DNA from 2 places in the Rhodoglobus sp. genome. Region 2 is predicted to be linked to the other one. Evidence: riboswitches for the same ligand, from Rfam matches in the RefSeq annotation. Region 2 holds a riboswitch; the other holds the start of a gene.
What was found. A riboswitch is a leader RNA that binds a small molecule or an ion and turns the genes downstream of it on or off. The one in region 2 is predicted to bind glycine.
Positions count from the first base shown of each region.

Region 1 (7,988 bases), on a different contig from region 2:
GCGTTAGCACTCCACAACATTGACAGCGAGACCGCCCATGGAAGTCTCTTTGTAGCGAGAACTCATGTCCTTGCCCGTTTCAGCCATCGTAATAATGACCTCATCGAGTGAAACCCGATGCGTGCCGTCGCCCCACAGTGCCATTTTTGCGGCGTTGATTGCCTTGGCCGCCGCAATAGCATTTCGCTCGATGCAGGGGATCTGTACAAGACCACCGATCGGGTCACAGGTCAGACCAAGATTGTGTTCCATCGCGATTTCGGCGGCGTTTTCTACCTGTTCTGGTGTTCCGCCCAAGATCTCGGCTAGTCCCGCCGCGGCCATTGATGATGCGGAACCAACTTCACCCTGACATCCAACTTCAGCACCCGAGATCGATGCCATGCGCTTATAGAGCACCCCAACGGCGGCGCTGGCGAGCAGGAAGCGCACTGTCGCATCATCCTTTGTTGCCTGGTCAGCGTCTCTCATGCCGGGAGCATAGTGAGTGGCATAAAACAGCACCGCGGGGATGATGCCTGCTGCGCCGTTTGTTGGTGCCGTGACGACGCGACCACCAGAAGCGTTTTCTTCGTTGACGGCGAGAGCGACCAAGTTGACCCACTCTTGCCAGAAAACGGGGTCACGGTCGGGGTCTTCGCGGCGGAGACGAGCGTGCCAGTCGGGTGCCCGTCGACGCACATTCAGAGTGCCGGGAAGGTTGCCGGTGCGCTCAAGGCTATTGTTCTTACACTCATCCATGACGTCACGAATGTGAAGGAGTCCTGCAGCGACTTCGTCGTAACTGCGGCGCGCGAGTTCATTTCGAAGCATCACGCCGCTGAAGCTCAGGCCCTCAGCCCGGCAGTGAGCCAAGAGCTGGGCCGCAGTACGGAAGGGTAGGGGATCAGCAACCGCTGCGGGGCCGGTGGACGAGCTGCCGTCGCGGTTGTCACCCTCCCGGTAGATGAAGCCGCCACCAATGGAGAAGTAGGTCGCTTCAAGGACTGCGATGTCATCTTTGTCGTATGCGGCAAATCGCATACCGTTCGGATGTCCGTCGAGAACTGTGAGCGGGTGGAGTGCGATCGCGCCCTCCGTGAACGGAACTTCGTGTGTCTCCGCAAGCTGCAGGACGCCCGTACTCTCAATTCGTTCGAGAATCTTTTCCATCTCTGCTGGAAGAACCTGGTCGGGTAGTTTGCCCTCCAACCCGATGAGCACAGCGCTCATCGTGCCGTGACCAGCACCGGTAGCGGCGAGAGAACCATAGAGCCGGACCTGGAGCGACGTGACAGCGTCGAGCATCCCGTGTTCGGCAAGGTCGGCAGCGAATGATGCGGCAGCACGCATGGGGCCGACGGTGTGGGAGCTAGATGGGCCAATGCCGACCGTGAACAGGTCGAAGCTGCTGAGGGGCACCTCTTCGAGCGAGGGTGTCGGTACTTCGGTTCGGGGCGTCAGATTGCGAATTGGCACGGTGACTCCATTTCTTCACCACACATCTTCGTGCGGGCGTCGTTGAGTCCTCTCCGCTCTGTATCGGGCCTGAGAGTTTCCGCACGCTTGTGGCGTTACGTTGCCCCGTCGGCGAGTCGGACAGGGCCGACTACTTTTCAGAGTTGCCTAGCCACTGCGGTACTGGTGCCTGAGAGATTCCCGGAGAGGGTTTGCTCCTACGGCGCCAACCAACGATCGGAAGGGCTCTCCCGCAGCGGTATGACGGCTGTTCACTTGTGCCATCAGCATACACTTCGGTCGAGAACGACGACCGGCTATCTGGCGGATGCTGAGGCGCAATTGAGCAAGCAGTCAGGATGCGCAGCGCGAGTGCGTGCCTCTTTTAGTCTTCCGGATCGGTGGGATCGAGCGGTTCATGGTGGTCAGCATTCGTGACTCCTCGACGCCAGTAGCCATCTGCTGAAACCTGCTGTTTGGGCAGACCCAGTTCTCGGCGTAGGTAGCGGCGCAAAGGGACAAGCGTTGTGGCTTCGCCAGCGAGGAAAATGTAGGTCGATTCGCCAATCTCTCCGAGTGCCCGGAGCGCAGCGTCGAGTTGGCCGAGCCCGTCGCGGCGGTAGAACCACTCAGCAGACATGCGTGCTTTCTGTTCGGGGCTGAAATAGCTCTCGACGGTCTCATCGGCAACATCAAACAACGCAGTGACGTGCACCGAAGTGGGAAGCATATCGATCCACCGCGAGCTGGTTGGCAGAGCGGTTTCGTCAGCGATAAGGATTACGTGCGTTGCGCCACGGGGGAGCAACTTTGACCCACGGGGTCCAGCGATCACGAGAGGATCCCCGATGCGGGCGTGGCCGGCCCAAGCGGAAGCGGGACCTTCATCGCCGTGAACAACAAAATCAATATCAAGCTCGTGCTGACCCTCTGAGCTGCGGAAACCGAGAGGCGTGTAATCGCGGGAAATCACGACACCGCCCTGGGGCTTGCTGATGCCAGACTCGGTCATGACGGGAGCGGAAAGCTCTCCAGTCGAGGGGTCAGGAAAGAAGATTTTGACGTGGTCGGCAGGTCCGCTGGCCACGAACCCGTCGAGTTCGTCACCGCTCAGGGTGATGCGAGCGATGGTCGGCGTGGGGTGGCTCACCGCGCTAACAGTGACCCGGCGGATGATTAGGGGGTGCTTGGCGGAATCGCGTTCAATGGTCATAGGCGGTTGGCGCGAGGGCCGGCTCATTTCATCTTAAAATAAGGGTTGCCTAATAACTCTATAGCGAGACTGCTGAGAGTTCTAGGCGATGTCGATAGGTGGTCGCTACCCTGTCGCCGCGGTAACGCTGGTTGTGATTGAAATCTCGCCCTCCAAGGTGCGATGCACCGGACACTTATCGGCAATCACGAGAAGCGCCTGACGTTGCTCGTCGCTGAGATCGCCGTCAAGAGTGAGCTCGCGCGTAATGTGCTCGACGGTTCCCTCGGTGGCCGTGCAATGCTCGCAGGTCGCGGCATCCAGTCGCTCGCGAGTCAAGCGCACGCTCACCCCCGTCAAGGGCATCTTCTTGCGATCGGCGTACATGCGGATGGTGATCGACGTGCAGCTTCCGAGACCGGCAAGAATCAAATCGTAGGGACTCGGTCCGTGGTTTTCGCTGAGCGGTGCAGGCTCGTCAGAGATGAACTCATGCCCCGATGCGAGTACTCGCTGTTCATATCGAGCTGGACCGCTTTCGCGGACAATAACTGAACGACCGTCGGTAGTGACAGCGGCGCTCGGCTCGATGACGGTCATCGGGCCTTCGGCTGAAGTCGGGGTCTCAGCACCGTCGAAGGCATAGCGAGCAGCCCAGGCCGCGATGATGCTTGCAGCGAAGGTCGCATCGTCGCGGTTGCTGAGCAGGTGATCCGCTCCGTCGAGTGCAACAAAGGATTTGGGGTGCCGAGCAGTTTCGAAAATCTCGCGTGCGTTGTCGATGCCCACCGTCTGATCGATGGGGGAGTGAACGACGAGGAGTGCTGCATCCAAATCTCGCAACCTCGCGGACTGCGGCTGAGCGGCAATGTCGTCGAGCAATTGCTTGCGAATGCGAAACTCACGCCCGCCAAGCTGAACCTGGGCTTCGCCGCGACTCTCGATTTCAGCGTTCGCAGCACCGAACAGGTTTGTGATGTGCGAAGGGTCGCTTGGGGCGCCGATCGTCACCACCGCGCGAGTTGAAGGAATGCGATGGGCGGCAGCGAGAACGGCAGCGCCGCCGAGCGAGTGCCCGATCAACAACGATGGCGCGCGGTAGTTGTCTCGCAAAAACTCAGTCGCGGCAACGACATCTTCAATGTTCGACGTGAAGTTTGTGTTGGCAAAGTCACCGTCAGATCCGCCAAGCCCTGTGAAGTCAAAGCGCAGAACTGCGACCCCGTAGTCAACGAGCGCTCGCGAAATACGGGAGGCGGCGAACGAGTCTTTTGAACACGTGAAGCAGTGGGCAAACAGCGCGAATGCTGCTGGTGTGCCCTCAGGAAGTTCCAGTCGGGCAGCGAGCATAGTGTCGTCGGATCCCGGAAATTCGATCTTCATTGTTGCTACCGCCCTGTGTTCGAGGAACTACCAGCGTTTCTCATCCGGCTACTGGTTGCAACACCATCGCGGTCACCAATTGTTCCCTTGACGAATAGAGCGCCTATCGAAGATACAGATCTTCGACAGCCGCTCGCACGCAGTCTTATTTTGCGACTCCAGCGAGAGACCCTGTGATCTGGTTTCCCTCATAGTCATAGGCGATGCAAAGAATCTCGCGATCTCCGTCAGCCCAGCTTCTCTCAGTGGGGTAATACCAGGAGTAGTCGTACATCGAATCCTCGTAATTCACACCGATGAACGACTCGAACTCGACAAGGCAATCGGTTTCCGCTTGAGCGGCGATGACGTCGTCACCGGGGAAATCGCCCTCTGCCAGATACGAAGCCGCGTAAATTTCGCCTTCGTGAGGTTCAGCGCAGTCGATTGTCTTCGTCTGGGAGACTTCGCCCTCAGCGGGAGCACCGGCTTCGCAGTCCCCAACGACGAGGCTGAAAACATCTTGAGTCGTGCCGGGGCCGGGATCTACGGCATCCGAAAATCCATTGGCTACAAGAGTGAGGATGCTGCAACCGCTGAGAGCTACCGTTGCGGTAGCCACTGTTGCGATTACGAGCGCCCGGCGCCAGATTTTTTCTGTCGTCATTAGGGTCAGTCGCTTTCGTGAGAATGTAAAAATGCCGAGGATAAGTTAAGCCTAGTCAACTCAGCGTATTCACAGGTACCCCAAACGGGTGAACTATTGGTAAGAACGCAACAGCTCTAGCGTTTCATCGTGCAGCAGTGTGTTAGTCGCCAAGGCGCTCCCATGCCACGGCCCAGCCTCGCCCTCAATCGAGGTGAACTGTCCACCCGCTTCGAGCACAATGGGAATCAGCGCAGCCATGTCATACGGCTGGAGATCGAACTCGCCAACGACATCCAACGCGCCCTCGGCCAGCAGCATATACGCCCACATGTCGCCAATCGCCCGCGAACGCCAGGTAGCCCGAGTTAGAGCGATGACCGCATCGAGTCGACCAACGCCATCCCAGCCGGAAAGGCTGTTGTAGCTAATGGAGGCGGCCTCAAGCGACGCAACTTTGCTCACAAAGATCTGTTCTGGCTCTCCATCGTGTGCCTGAGCAAAAGCACCATGACCGGTTGCGGCCCACCAGCGTTTGCCGAGAGCGGGCGAGCTGACGACTCCGACCTGAGGCACGCCATCAATGACGAGCGAGATCAGGGTGCCCCAGATGGGAACACCGCGGAGAAAGTTTGATGTTCCGTCGATGGGATCGATAATCCATTGACGGCTCGAGTTGCCTGCCTCACCGTACTCTTCGCCGAGAATGGAATCTCCCGGGCGCGCAGCAGCAATACCGGCACGGATGCTTCGCTCGACAGCCTTGTCGGCATCCGTTACCGGTGTGCGGTCAGGCTTGGTGGTGATCTCAAGATCGAGCGCCGTGAAGCGATCGAGCGAGATGAGGTCAGCATCTCCCGCCAGCGCGAGAGCAAGAGAAAGATCGTCAGCGAGAGTGTATTCGGTCACCCCTACACGCTAGTGGAACCCAGCGTCGTGATGAGTCGCTGGAAGGAATCCAATCGCAGTTTTCCGACCTCGCCAAGATCGCCAGCGGCCACCGCTTCGGCGATTGCACAGTCTGGAGCATCCGGAAGATGGGTGCAGCCGCGGGGGCACTCCTCAGCAAGAACCGCTAAATCGGTGAACGACGACAAAATCTTGCCAGGGTCGATATGACCTAAACCGAAGGAACGAACTCCGGGAGTATCGACCACCCAACCAGAGCCAACACGGTAAGAGATCGTTGAAGATGACGTGTGGCGCCCCCGGCCGGTAACCGCATTCACGTGGCCGACAGCACGATTCGCATCAGGAACCAACGCATTTACCAGCGTGGACTTTCCGACACCCGAGTGACCGACAGCCACCGTGGTGTGGCCATCCAAGATTTGCCGAAGCTCCTCAAGCGGAACCTCATCTGACCGGCTCGCGATTACCCGAAACTCGAGCCCCGCAAAGTTCTCCAAGAACTCAGCCGGATCTTGCAGGTCAGTCTTAGTGATGCACAGGATGGGAGTAATTCCGGCGTCGTAAGCCGCCACCAGATAGCGGTCGACCAGACGCGGTCGCGGCTCAGGGTCGGCGGCGGCAACGACAATGAGCATCTGGTCGGCGTTGGCCACAATGATGCGTTCTACGGCATCCGTGTCATCTGCACTGCGGCGAAGTAGGGTCTTGCGCTCGCGGATGCGAACGATACGGGCCAGCGTTCCCTCTGTTCCGCTCGTGTCTCCGACGAGGTCGACCCAGTCGCCGGTGACCACCGAGACTTTGCCTTGCTGATTTCGCCCCAGTTCGCGGGCACGTGCGGCAATGATTTGGCGTTCGTCGTCGGTGCCTTCAGCAACCCAGATTCCGTAGCGTCCGCGGTCGACGCTGAACACGCGACCCTCGATGGCGTCGGCGTGCTCGGGGCGAATTTTACTTCGCGGCTTGTTCGCTTTGGGATTCGGACGCATGCGAATCGAACTCTCGTCGTATTCGCTGTATTTGCGGTCGTCGTCTTCGTCATCTCCGCTGAGCCAACTCATCGTTACAGCAACCCAAGACTGGTGGTCGTGAGCGGGGCATCGCCAACGAGCGTTGCCCAAAGTGCGGGGAATTGTGGCAGAGTTTTTGCGGTTGCGTCGATACCTTCGACCTCGACACCCTCGACTGCAAGGCCGATGATTGCGCCGGCGGTCGACATACGGTGGTCTTCGTAGCTGTGCCACACTCCGCCATGGAGTGTGCGCGGCTCAATGTGCAGGCCATCGTCGAGTTCTGTTACGGCTCCGCCGAGGGCGTTGATTTCAGCGCTGAGCGCTGCGAGGCGATCTGTTTCGTGACCTCGCAGATGACCGATGCCCGTGATCGTGCTCGGCGATGACGCGAGCGCAGCCAACGCAACGATTGCGGGTGCGAGCTCACCACCGGTGCTCAAATCGAGGTCGATTCCTGGATAGCTGACGCCGCCGATGATGCCAGCGCCGCCGTCGATCGTGAGTGCACCATCGGAGCGCGTTGCCGTAGCGCCGAAGAGCGTTAGTAGGTGCTCGAGGTCTGCACCGACCTGTGTCGTGGATGCTGGCCAGCCCTCTATCGTGACTGTTCCGCCCGCGACTACGGCAGCAGCTAAGAAAGGAGCAGCATTTGAAAGATCGGGTTCGAGCGCGACATCGATTGCCCGAATCGGAGCGGCCGGGACAATCCACACCCCGGGTTCTGGACTGTCAACGATCACACCGCGCGCCGCTAGGCAGGCGATAGTCATCTCGACGTGGGGCATGCTTGGTAGTTTTTCACCCGTGTGCCGCAGCGTGAGGCCATTATCGAAACGCGCAGCCGCGAGGAGCAGACCGGAAACGAACTGGCTAGATGCTGACGCATCGATGCTAATTTCGCCGCCAGCGACCGACCCCATGCCGTAGAGGCTGAAGGGAAGAGTTCCTCGGCCATCGGAGGACACATCAACGCCAAGCGCACGCAGCGAGTCGATGGTGGTGCGCATGGGTCGCCGGCGCGCCGCCTCATCCCCGTCAAAGGCGATGGGCCCGAGAGCAAGTGCTGCTACTGGAGGCAAGAAACGCATAACGGTACCAGCGAGGCCACAATCGATCGAGCTTCCACCTTGGAGCTCGCCTGGGGTAATGGCAAGATCCGGACCAAACACGTTGCCCGTGGGGATTTCGGTGATTCCGACGCCGAGAGCGCGCAACGCCTCAATCATGAGCGCGCTGTCACGAGAGTGAAGCGGTGAATGCAGCACGGACGGGCCATCTGCCAAAGCTGCCAGAACAAGCTCACGGTTCGTCAGGCTCTTGCTGCCGGGGAGGCTCAACGATTCTGCCAAGGCGTGAGTAACCGTCGGTGCTGGCCAATTGCCGGGCACCGTCGTCTCAGGAACCGAGTCGTCGTCGTAGGGGCTGA
Region 1 covers NZ_JBMDVL010000004.1:2,894-10,881, forward strand. Annotated here, with positions in the region: gene ACOH1Z_RS12315 (pyrimidine reductase family protein) at 1-7, shown strand, start outside; gene ACOH1Z_RS12320 (L-serine ammonia-lyase) at 4-1,458, opposite strand; glycine riboswitch at 1,606-1,701, opposite strand; gene ACOH1Z_RS12325 (siderophore-interacting protein) at 1,823-2,650, opposite strand; gene ACOH1Z_RS12330 (bifunctional alpha/beta hydrolase/OsmC family protein) at 2,756-4,012, opposite strand; gene ACOH1Z_RS12335 (septum formation family protein) at 4,158-4,658, opposite strand; gene ACOH1Z_RS12340 (inositol monophosphatase family protein) at 4,752-5,546, opposite strand; gene rsgA (ribosome small subunit-dependent GTPase A) at 5,549-6,610, opposite strand; gene aroA (3-phosphoshikimate 1-carboxyvinyltransferase) at 6,613-7,988, opposite strand, start outside.
Region 1: another riboswitch for glycine. It lies ahead of ACOH1Z_RS12320 (L-serine ammonia-lyase); the one in region 2 lies ahead of gcvT (glycine cleavage system aminomethyltransferase GcvT).

Region 2 (7,988 bases):
TGCCGATGGTCGCAACGTTTCCATCAACGAGCACCCATTCGTGCTCGGCGGTGTACTGCAATTCGCTCTTCTCAGCCATGATCAGGCCTCTCTCTTATAGAAGGGTAGGGAAACAACGGATGCAGCAATGCGACTGCCCCGCACATCAATGTGAAGCTCGGTGCCGATCTCGCTCACGTCGGGATCGACGTAGGCCATAGCGATCGGGTGACCCAGAGTCGGCGAAAGTGCACCGGAGGTAATGATTCCGACCTCGGTGTCGCCGTGGAAGATGAGATAGTCTGCGCGACCGGCACGACGGCCCTCGGCGGTGAGTCCGACGAGAACGCGAGCACCGGCATCCGGTCCTGCTTCGATTGCAGTGCGGCCAACAAAATCGCCATCCTTGCTGAGCGCAACAACACGACCAAGACCGGCCTGGACCGGGAAGGTGCTGAGGTTCAACTCGTGACCGTACAGCGGCATGCCCGCTTCGAGGCGCAGAGTGTCTCGGCACGCAAGGCCGGCGGGCACGAGACCGAGAGGTTCGCCGGCGACCGTGAGCGCTGCCCAGAGGTCGGCTGCGGCATCCACCTGAATGTAGAGTTCGAAACCGTCTTCGCCGGTGTAACCGGTGCGACCAATGATGAGGTCGGTGCCGGCGAACGTTGCGGCCGTCTCGCGGTAGTACTTGAGTTCGTCAAGCGGCGTAGCGAAGTCGGTGAGAGCGGCAGTCGCTTCGAGAATCGCCCGCGAAACCGGGCCCTGCACGGCGATGAGCGCGTAATCGTCACTCTCATCGGTGACAGCAACATCAAAGCCCGCAGCGCGCTCGGAAAGTGCCACCGCTGCGGCAAAACGGTTCCCCGCGTTTGCGACAACCAAGAAGTGATCATCACCGAGACGATAAGTGACGAGGTCATCAATGATTCCGCCGGCCTCGTTAAGCAGCAGACTGTACTTTGCCTGAGCCAAGGCGATGCCGGAAAGCTTGCCAGCGAGCGCGAAGTCGAGAAAAGCACCAGCATCGGCACCACGCACATGAATTTCGGCCATGTGAGAGATGTCAAAAATGCCGGCTGCCGTGCGCACCGCATGGTGTTCGGCAAGGTCTGAGCTGTATCGAACCGGCATCATCCACCCGGCGAAGTCGGTGAACGTGGCACCCAACTGCTCATGAATGCTGTGCAGCGGCGAATACCTCACGACAGCAGGTGAAGATTCAGCTGGTGATGCTGCAGAATTTGATACATCGGTCACGGAGTTCTCCCGGCGCGTGGCTAGTGAATAGAACTCCCCCTCTGTGATGAGCCTGAGAGCTTCACGCACCTTCAAACTAGTGCGCTTTCACCGTCGGCGGAACCTCATGGTGATGCGAGGTTCTCTTTCCAGAGTGGCCAGTGCGATGCGGTACATGAACCTGAGAGATTGGCGGGGAGGCTTGCTCCTTCGGTGCCGTGCTGGCGTCTAGTCAGAAAGATGACCCACGCCGTGTGCCCGGCTCTCCCGCATCGTGTTGCGGCCCGATGTTCAGTTGTTAGCTCAGCATAGCAATGCTGGGCGGATGCTCGCGCCTATGCCACTGCCAAAAAGGGTTAGAGGAGCGCTGAGCTGAGCAGCAAACTCGTCTCACTATTGACGACGCCGTCAACATTGCGCATGCTCGCCAGCACTCTGTCGAAGTTACTCAGGCTGTCGGTGCGGATGTCAGCGACGAGATCCCAGGCGCCATTTGTGGTGTGGAGTTCGTGAATCTCAGGAACTCCGCGCAGCTTGCGAATCACGGCATCCGTCGACCGCCCCTCGACCTCGATGAACGATATTGCTCGAATAGTCGACGGGTCCCGGTCTTCGCGAATGCGAACCGAGAATCCGAGTACCGTTCCGCCACTAACGAGGCGGTCAATACGACTAGTGACGGTTGCCCTCGTGACGCCAAGTCGGCGTGACAGGCTCGCGATTGACTCTCTCGCGTCGGCCCTGAGGGCGGCGAGAAGACGTCGGTCGAGATCATCCAATTGAGGCATGAGCAAATTGTACAATAGCGCTCTCAATTTTGCTCAGTTGTTGTGAACTAATCGCGTCTAATGGTTGTTGTGTGTGCATAGTGCATATTCGTAACGTGGGAACCAGTAACACCGAAACGAAGGGAGTGACATGGTCCACTATGTAGACGTCAACAACATGGGGCGCTGGATTGCCGACACCGGAATCGAGCCAATCATTATGGGCATCGTCAGCTACCTTGAGCAGGATTATGCCAAGTGGCCTCAGTTCGACAAGTCCGCTCGCGTTGCCGCTCATTCGGCAGAGGGCGTTATCGAGCTCATGCCAACAAGCGACGGCGAAACGTACGCCTTTAAGTACGTTAACGGCCACCCCTCAAACCCAGGAAACGGCTTCCAGACCGTCACCGCTCTCGGCATGCTCGCGCGAGTTGACAACGGTTATCCCACATTCTTCTCAGAGATGACGCTGCTCACAGCGTTGCGTACCGCGGCAACATCAGTACTCGCCGCTCGCGCCCTTGCTCGCCCTGACGCACAAGTGCTCACCCTCATCGGCACCGGTACCCAGTCAGAATTCCAGGCACTCGGATTCCGCGCAGCCTTTGGTATAACCGAGTTGCGCATTTGGGACACCGATCCCGCTGCCCTCGACAAGTTCATCCGCAACCTTGAACCACTCGGCTTCCAAATTGTGCGCGCGACCTCTGCAGCGGATGCCGTTTCTGGCGCCGACATCGTCACCACCTGCACGGCAGACAAAGCGAATGCCACAATTCTCACCTCCGACATGATCGAGCCGGGCATGCACCTCAATGCAATCGGCGGCGACTGCCCAGGTAAGACGGAGCTCGAAGCGTCAATCGTGCGCGATGCAACGGTGTTTGTTGAATTCCCCGAGCAGACCCGCATCGAGGGTGAGATTCAGCAGCTCGAAGCAGACTCGCCGATCACCGAACTGTGGGAAGTCTTGGCTGGCCGCGCTGCCGGTCGCACCTCGCCAAGCGAAGTGACCCTCTTCGACTCTGTTGGTTTCGCGATCGAAGACTTCTCAGCGTTGCGCTACGTTTTCGATGCTGTTCGCGGCACCGATTACGCGACAGATCTAGATCTCATCGCCAATCCCGCCGATCCGAAGGACCTGTTCTCACTCGTCTCGCGCGCACCAGCGCTGACCGCGTAGGGCCTCAGTGAGCGTTCAAGCGCCGTCCGCCGCCGTTCTCATTCGCCCGCATCTGTTTACACCGAATAGTCAGACCGCGAGCGACAACGCATTCCAGTCGACCGATCCCACCCGCACTCCGGATGAGATTGCTCGCGCCGCGTATGCCGAGTCGACGATGGTGGCGGAGACGTTGCGCGACGCTGGTGTCAACATCCACGTGTTCGAAGACACGGAGAGCACGCGCCCCGATAGCGTGTTCCCCAATAACTGGTTTTCGACGCACAGTGGCGGCCGTGTTGCGGTCTACCCCATGTATGCACCGAATCGTCGCACTGAGCGTCGCACCGATGTCGTCGAAATGCTCAAGCACGACTTTCGCGTGCAAGATGTTGTCGACTATTCCGGTCTAGAGCACGACGGAATTTACCTTGAGGGCACCGGCGCGATGGTCATCGACCACACCAACCGGGTTGCGTATGCGGCGGAGTCGCACCGCGCGAATCCGCTCGCGCTGGAACGCTTTTGCGCCTCATTCGGTTATGAACCGATGATGTTTGAGGCCCGTGATAGCCACGGGGTACCGATTTATCACACCAATGTGATGATGTGTATTGCCACGGATTTCGCGATGATCGGTCTCGATTTGATTGCTTCTGGTGATCGTCGGATGGAGATCGCGGAGCGCTTGACGGCACCGGGACGCACCCTCATCGATCTGACTGCAGACCAGATCGCTAACTTTGCCGGAAACGCACTAGAGCTTAAGGGCTCGAGTGGGCGCATCTTGGCGTTGTCGACGCGCGCGTTGTCGAGCCTTACTGCTGCGCAACGTTCAGTGATTGAGGCTAGCTGCCAGATTGTGCCCTTGGATATTCCGACGATCGAGTTGGCTGGCGGGTCGGTGCGTTGCATGGTTGCTGGCATCCATTTGGATCGGCGTTCACGAATGGCTTCGGATGTTGCTGCCGGCGTTCCAGCCGCCGGTTCTGCCGAAACAGCACCGACGGCTGGCGCGTGATCGACCTGAGGCTCTGACGGGTCCCTCCGTCGTCGACTCGGGCCACAGAGCACTGCGACGCTAGGGCGACGCAGTGCTCTGTGTTTTCGCTAACTGCAGTTCGGGCGGCAGTCGCGTTGGGACAACGCCTCGAGCATCACATTGCTGAGCTCGGTGGGGTTGTTTGCTTGGTAGGCCGTTCCGCCGGTGGCTTGCGCAATCTTGCGCATCGCTTCGACGTCGGTGTCTGGCCCGATTCCGACGAGCACGACAGGCACTGGTTCGTCGGTGTTTTTGTCGATCATTGCGGTGAGGTTGTCGAGAAGTTTCTGCAGCGAGATGCCGTGGTCATCTTCGTTGCGCCCATCTGTAATGAGCAGCACTGAGTTGACCTTGTCGGCGTTGTAGTCTTCGCGCACATGGGTGACGGCAGCGAGCACAGTGTCATTGAGCCCGGTGTATCCATTGATGCGGGCGGGTAGCGAGTCGATGATCGCCTGCAGGTTTTCGACATGCTCGGGGTCGTTCATCGAGCGGATGCCGGCGACATCTTCCCAATCCTCAGCTCCGACGCGCTCTTTGGAGAACAGCCACATTCCGAGCTCGTCGTCTTCTGAAAGGGTGCTGAACGCATCTTCGGCAGCATTTTGGAACATCTCGATGCGGCGTTGCCCGTCCCAAGCCCGTTCGAGCATCGATCCAGAAACGTCGACGACCGTCAGGATGCGTGAGCGCAGGTTGAGTGCGTTCCAGTTGCGCAAGATCGAGACGAGCTCGGTGGTGTCTCCCACCGACTTGGTTGCCGTCGGTGCGGCGATAACACCGGAAGCAAGAATCTCCCCTCCCCCGGCGTTGTCACGGAAGCCTTCAGCGTTGAGCACCGCGTCTGACCCGCGGACCAGTTCGGCGAACTCTTCAAGCAACGAGGCCCTCGTGGTTTCTGCTTCTGCAATCGTGGCACGCTCCTCTTCTGTCATGCGCGACAATTCGAGTTCCGAGACCGTTGTGTTTCCCACGAGTACGAAAGGGTACGTGAGGGCTGCCGTGCCTTCAGCGGGATACAGCGCCACTAGCGGATCATCCGGATGGGAGGCATTGTGCGCCACAATTTCGCGCTCCGTTGCCAACGCAACCATGCGCGAGTCTGAAATTTGCAGTTCGGTGAAAGCCGCTTGAGTGGAGTCAGGAATGGAACGACCGAGAGTGATGAGGGCTCGGTCGAAATCGGCCGGATCACCATCGGAAGCGAGATCGTTGAGAGTTGCGAGCGCGATCATGCTTGCGGCTGAGCTATCGGGGTCGGGTAGCAGAGTGCGATAGCGGCCCGAAAGTACCGCCGACCATCCGACTTCTGCAGCCTCAAATTCGCCAACCTTTACCGCAGGAGTCGCAAACACCAGAGGACTCGATGCAACCGAGTCCCACTCCTGAGTTACCGGGACTTCGCGACCGAGTGAAGTGGCAGTGCTTTCCACGCGATTGAGCCACACCGGCGAATCGGGAATCCAGGCGTCGGCACCGGTTGACGTTCCCGAAGCAAGCAGGGCTGCAGTGTCAGCGGAACGCTGCGTCACGACCTTGGCAGAGAGGCACTGGCCGATGTGCTCTGAATTGAAAGCATTGGCAACGGTTTGGACTGTCGACGAAATAGTGGGATCGGCGACAACAATGAGCTCGGTAGCGTTGGAGCATCCGAAAGTCTGGGCGACAAAGTCGTCAAGCTTGTTTTGCGCTGCGAGAGCCACAATCGCGCCGCCGCTGGCGAGCGACAAGGTGAGCAGCGTCGCCAATGCGGGCGTGCTTATACGAATGAGCCAAGATTTAAGTGTTCTTGAACGGTGGCGGGGTCGGGACACGGGGACTCCATCGATCACGGGTGCACTCGGTTTCGGGGGAACCGAGAGTTGACCCCCTTTCAGGGGTAATGCACAATAGTGACACAAAATCGCGTCACTAAATCGCCTCTCCACAGGTTATTTTCAGTTTTTGCGCGGAAAAGTGACAAAACATCCCTTGGCGCGACAAATAGTCACTAGTAGCGCAAAATTATTGCGCCCGAGCCGTTACCCTAGGCGCGCAACTCGACCGCCACCGACTGCCCTGCGGTTCCCCGAACTTTCTGCGCTAGCCGAATGGCCGTGTATTTGGCACCGTACTTTTTCTGCAGAGCGGCATCCATCGCCTCTAGAGCTTCTGCATCATCGCGCACAACTGCGGTGGCAATAACGGTTTCGGCGCCGTCTGCGACAGCGCCTCGTATATCGCAAGGAGTCAGCTCAACACGATCCGTGTGGCGGATGCGCTTCACTTTTCCTGAGGAAGGTGCAGTAGTCACGAGCAGTCGGTCGCCATCCGCGACGATCCATACCGGGGTCGACACCGCATCCCCTGACTTGCGAAAGGTGGTCAACGAAACGTACGTCTCGTTGGCGAGGGTGGAAAGCTCGTGGGGCGTCATCCTTCCATTATTGCCGCAGTTCTGATGTCGATTCGCCGCGGTGGCCTGTGCTGGATGCCTGCTGAGGAGTACTGTGTCGCCATGGATGTCACGACATGGCTCTTGGACTCCGACCCATCAATTCGGTGGCAAACTTTGCGAGATCTCGCTAATGCCCCGGTCGAGGTTGTCGCATCAGAGCGAGCGAAGGTTGCAACGACGGGATGGGCCTCCCGCGTGCTCGACCTTCAGGGCGCCGACGGTCAGTGGGCAGGCGGAGCTTACTTTCCCGAACATTACAACGGGGCTGGGCAGCCCTGGACGGCGACCGCATTCAGTCTCCAATTTCTGCGTGAGCTCGGGGTGGATCCGGCGGCCTCACGCGTTCGCGGCGCTGTGGCGCGCGTGCGCGAGAACAGTCGTTGGGAGTATGACGGTTCACGATTCTTTGATGGCGAAGTAGAGCCGTGCATTAACGGGCTCACGGTGGGAATCGGTGCCTACTTTGGCATGCGGGTTGAGGGGATCGTCGAACGATTGCTTGGCGAACAGATGGAAGATGGCGGGTGGAACTGTGAAGCCGAAAACGGTTCGGTACGCAGCTCTTTTCACACCACTCTCGCGGTGCTTGACGGCCTGCGCGAATATGAAGACGCCGTTGATGGCAACGATGCGGTAGCACTTGCTCGCTGGCGGGGCCACGAATATCTTCTAGACCGTCACCTAATGCGCCGGCTCAGCACCGGTGATGTTGTCAATGACAAATGGCTGCAATTCTCGTTCCCCCCACGATGGCACTATGACGTGCTGCGCGCGCTCGACTACTTTCGGGCATCCGGAACTGCTTATGATCCACGGATGGATGAAGCACTCGCGCTTGTCGAAAGCAAACGCGGCGAAGACGGGCGGTGGCTACTCGAGAACACCCACCCGGGGAGCGTTCACCTCGAAATGGAGGACGGCGACGGCAAGCCCAGCCGCTGGAATACGCTGCGAGCGCTGCGCGTGCTCGAGCGGTTTGGGCGCAACGCCGCAGCACGGGGCGGACGAAGCAGCGATACGGGCTTTGGCATCGACACCGCTTCCGTCGCCAGCACGAATGCGAACGAAGCAGCCTGAGTCGACCGCAGGCCAAGAGAGGCGCGCACGAGTAGTGGCAAGTCTCGGCGCATCCCGACGCTTACCGTCGGAGGTGCCCCCTTCCCCGATTCGATTCGATTCGATTCGATTACTACGTTCGGGGAGGGCGACGCCGACAAGGAGATCGGATTCTTAGGCCATTGAGGGCGCAATCTTTGCGTCGACCACGGGCATGACGTGCGTCACGAGGGCCTCGAGGATACGAGTGTTGAACTCGACCCCGAGCTGGTTGGGCACGGTAACCAGCAGAGTATCGGCGGCCTG
Region 2 covers NZ_JBMDVL010000003.1:165,867-173,854, forward strand. Annotated here, with positions in the region: gene gcvH (glycine cleavage system protein GcvH) at 1-79, opposite strand, end outside; gene gcvT (glycine cleavage system aminomethyltransferase GcvT) at 82-1,239, opposite strand; glycine riboswitch at 1,274-1,376, opposite strand; glycine riboswitch at 1,378-1,498, opposite strand; gene ACOH1Z_RS11640 (Lrp/AsnC family transcriptional regulator) at 1,575-2,006, opposite strand; gene ocd (ornithine cyclodeaminase) at 2,137-3,168, shown strand; gene ctlX (citrulline utilization hydrolase CtlX) at 3,176-4,168, shown strand; gene ACOH1Z_RS11655 (VWA domain-containing protein) at 4,258-5,919, opposite strand; gene ACOH1Z_RS11660 (PPOX class F420-dependent oxidoreductase) at 6,216-6,605, opposite strand; gene ACOH1Z_RS11665 (prenyltransferase/squalene oxidase repeat-containing protein) at 6,594-7,703, shown strand; gene ACOH1Z_RS11670 (LLM class flavin-dependent oxidoreductase) at 7,857-7,988, opposite strand, start outside.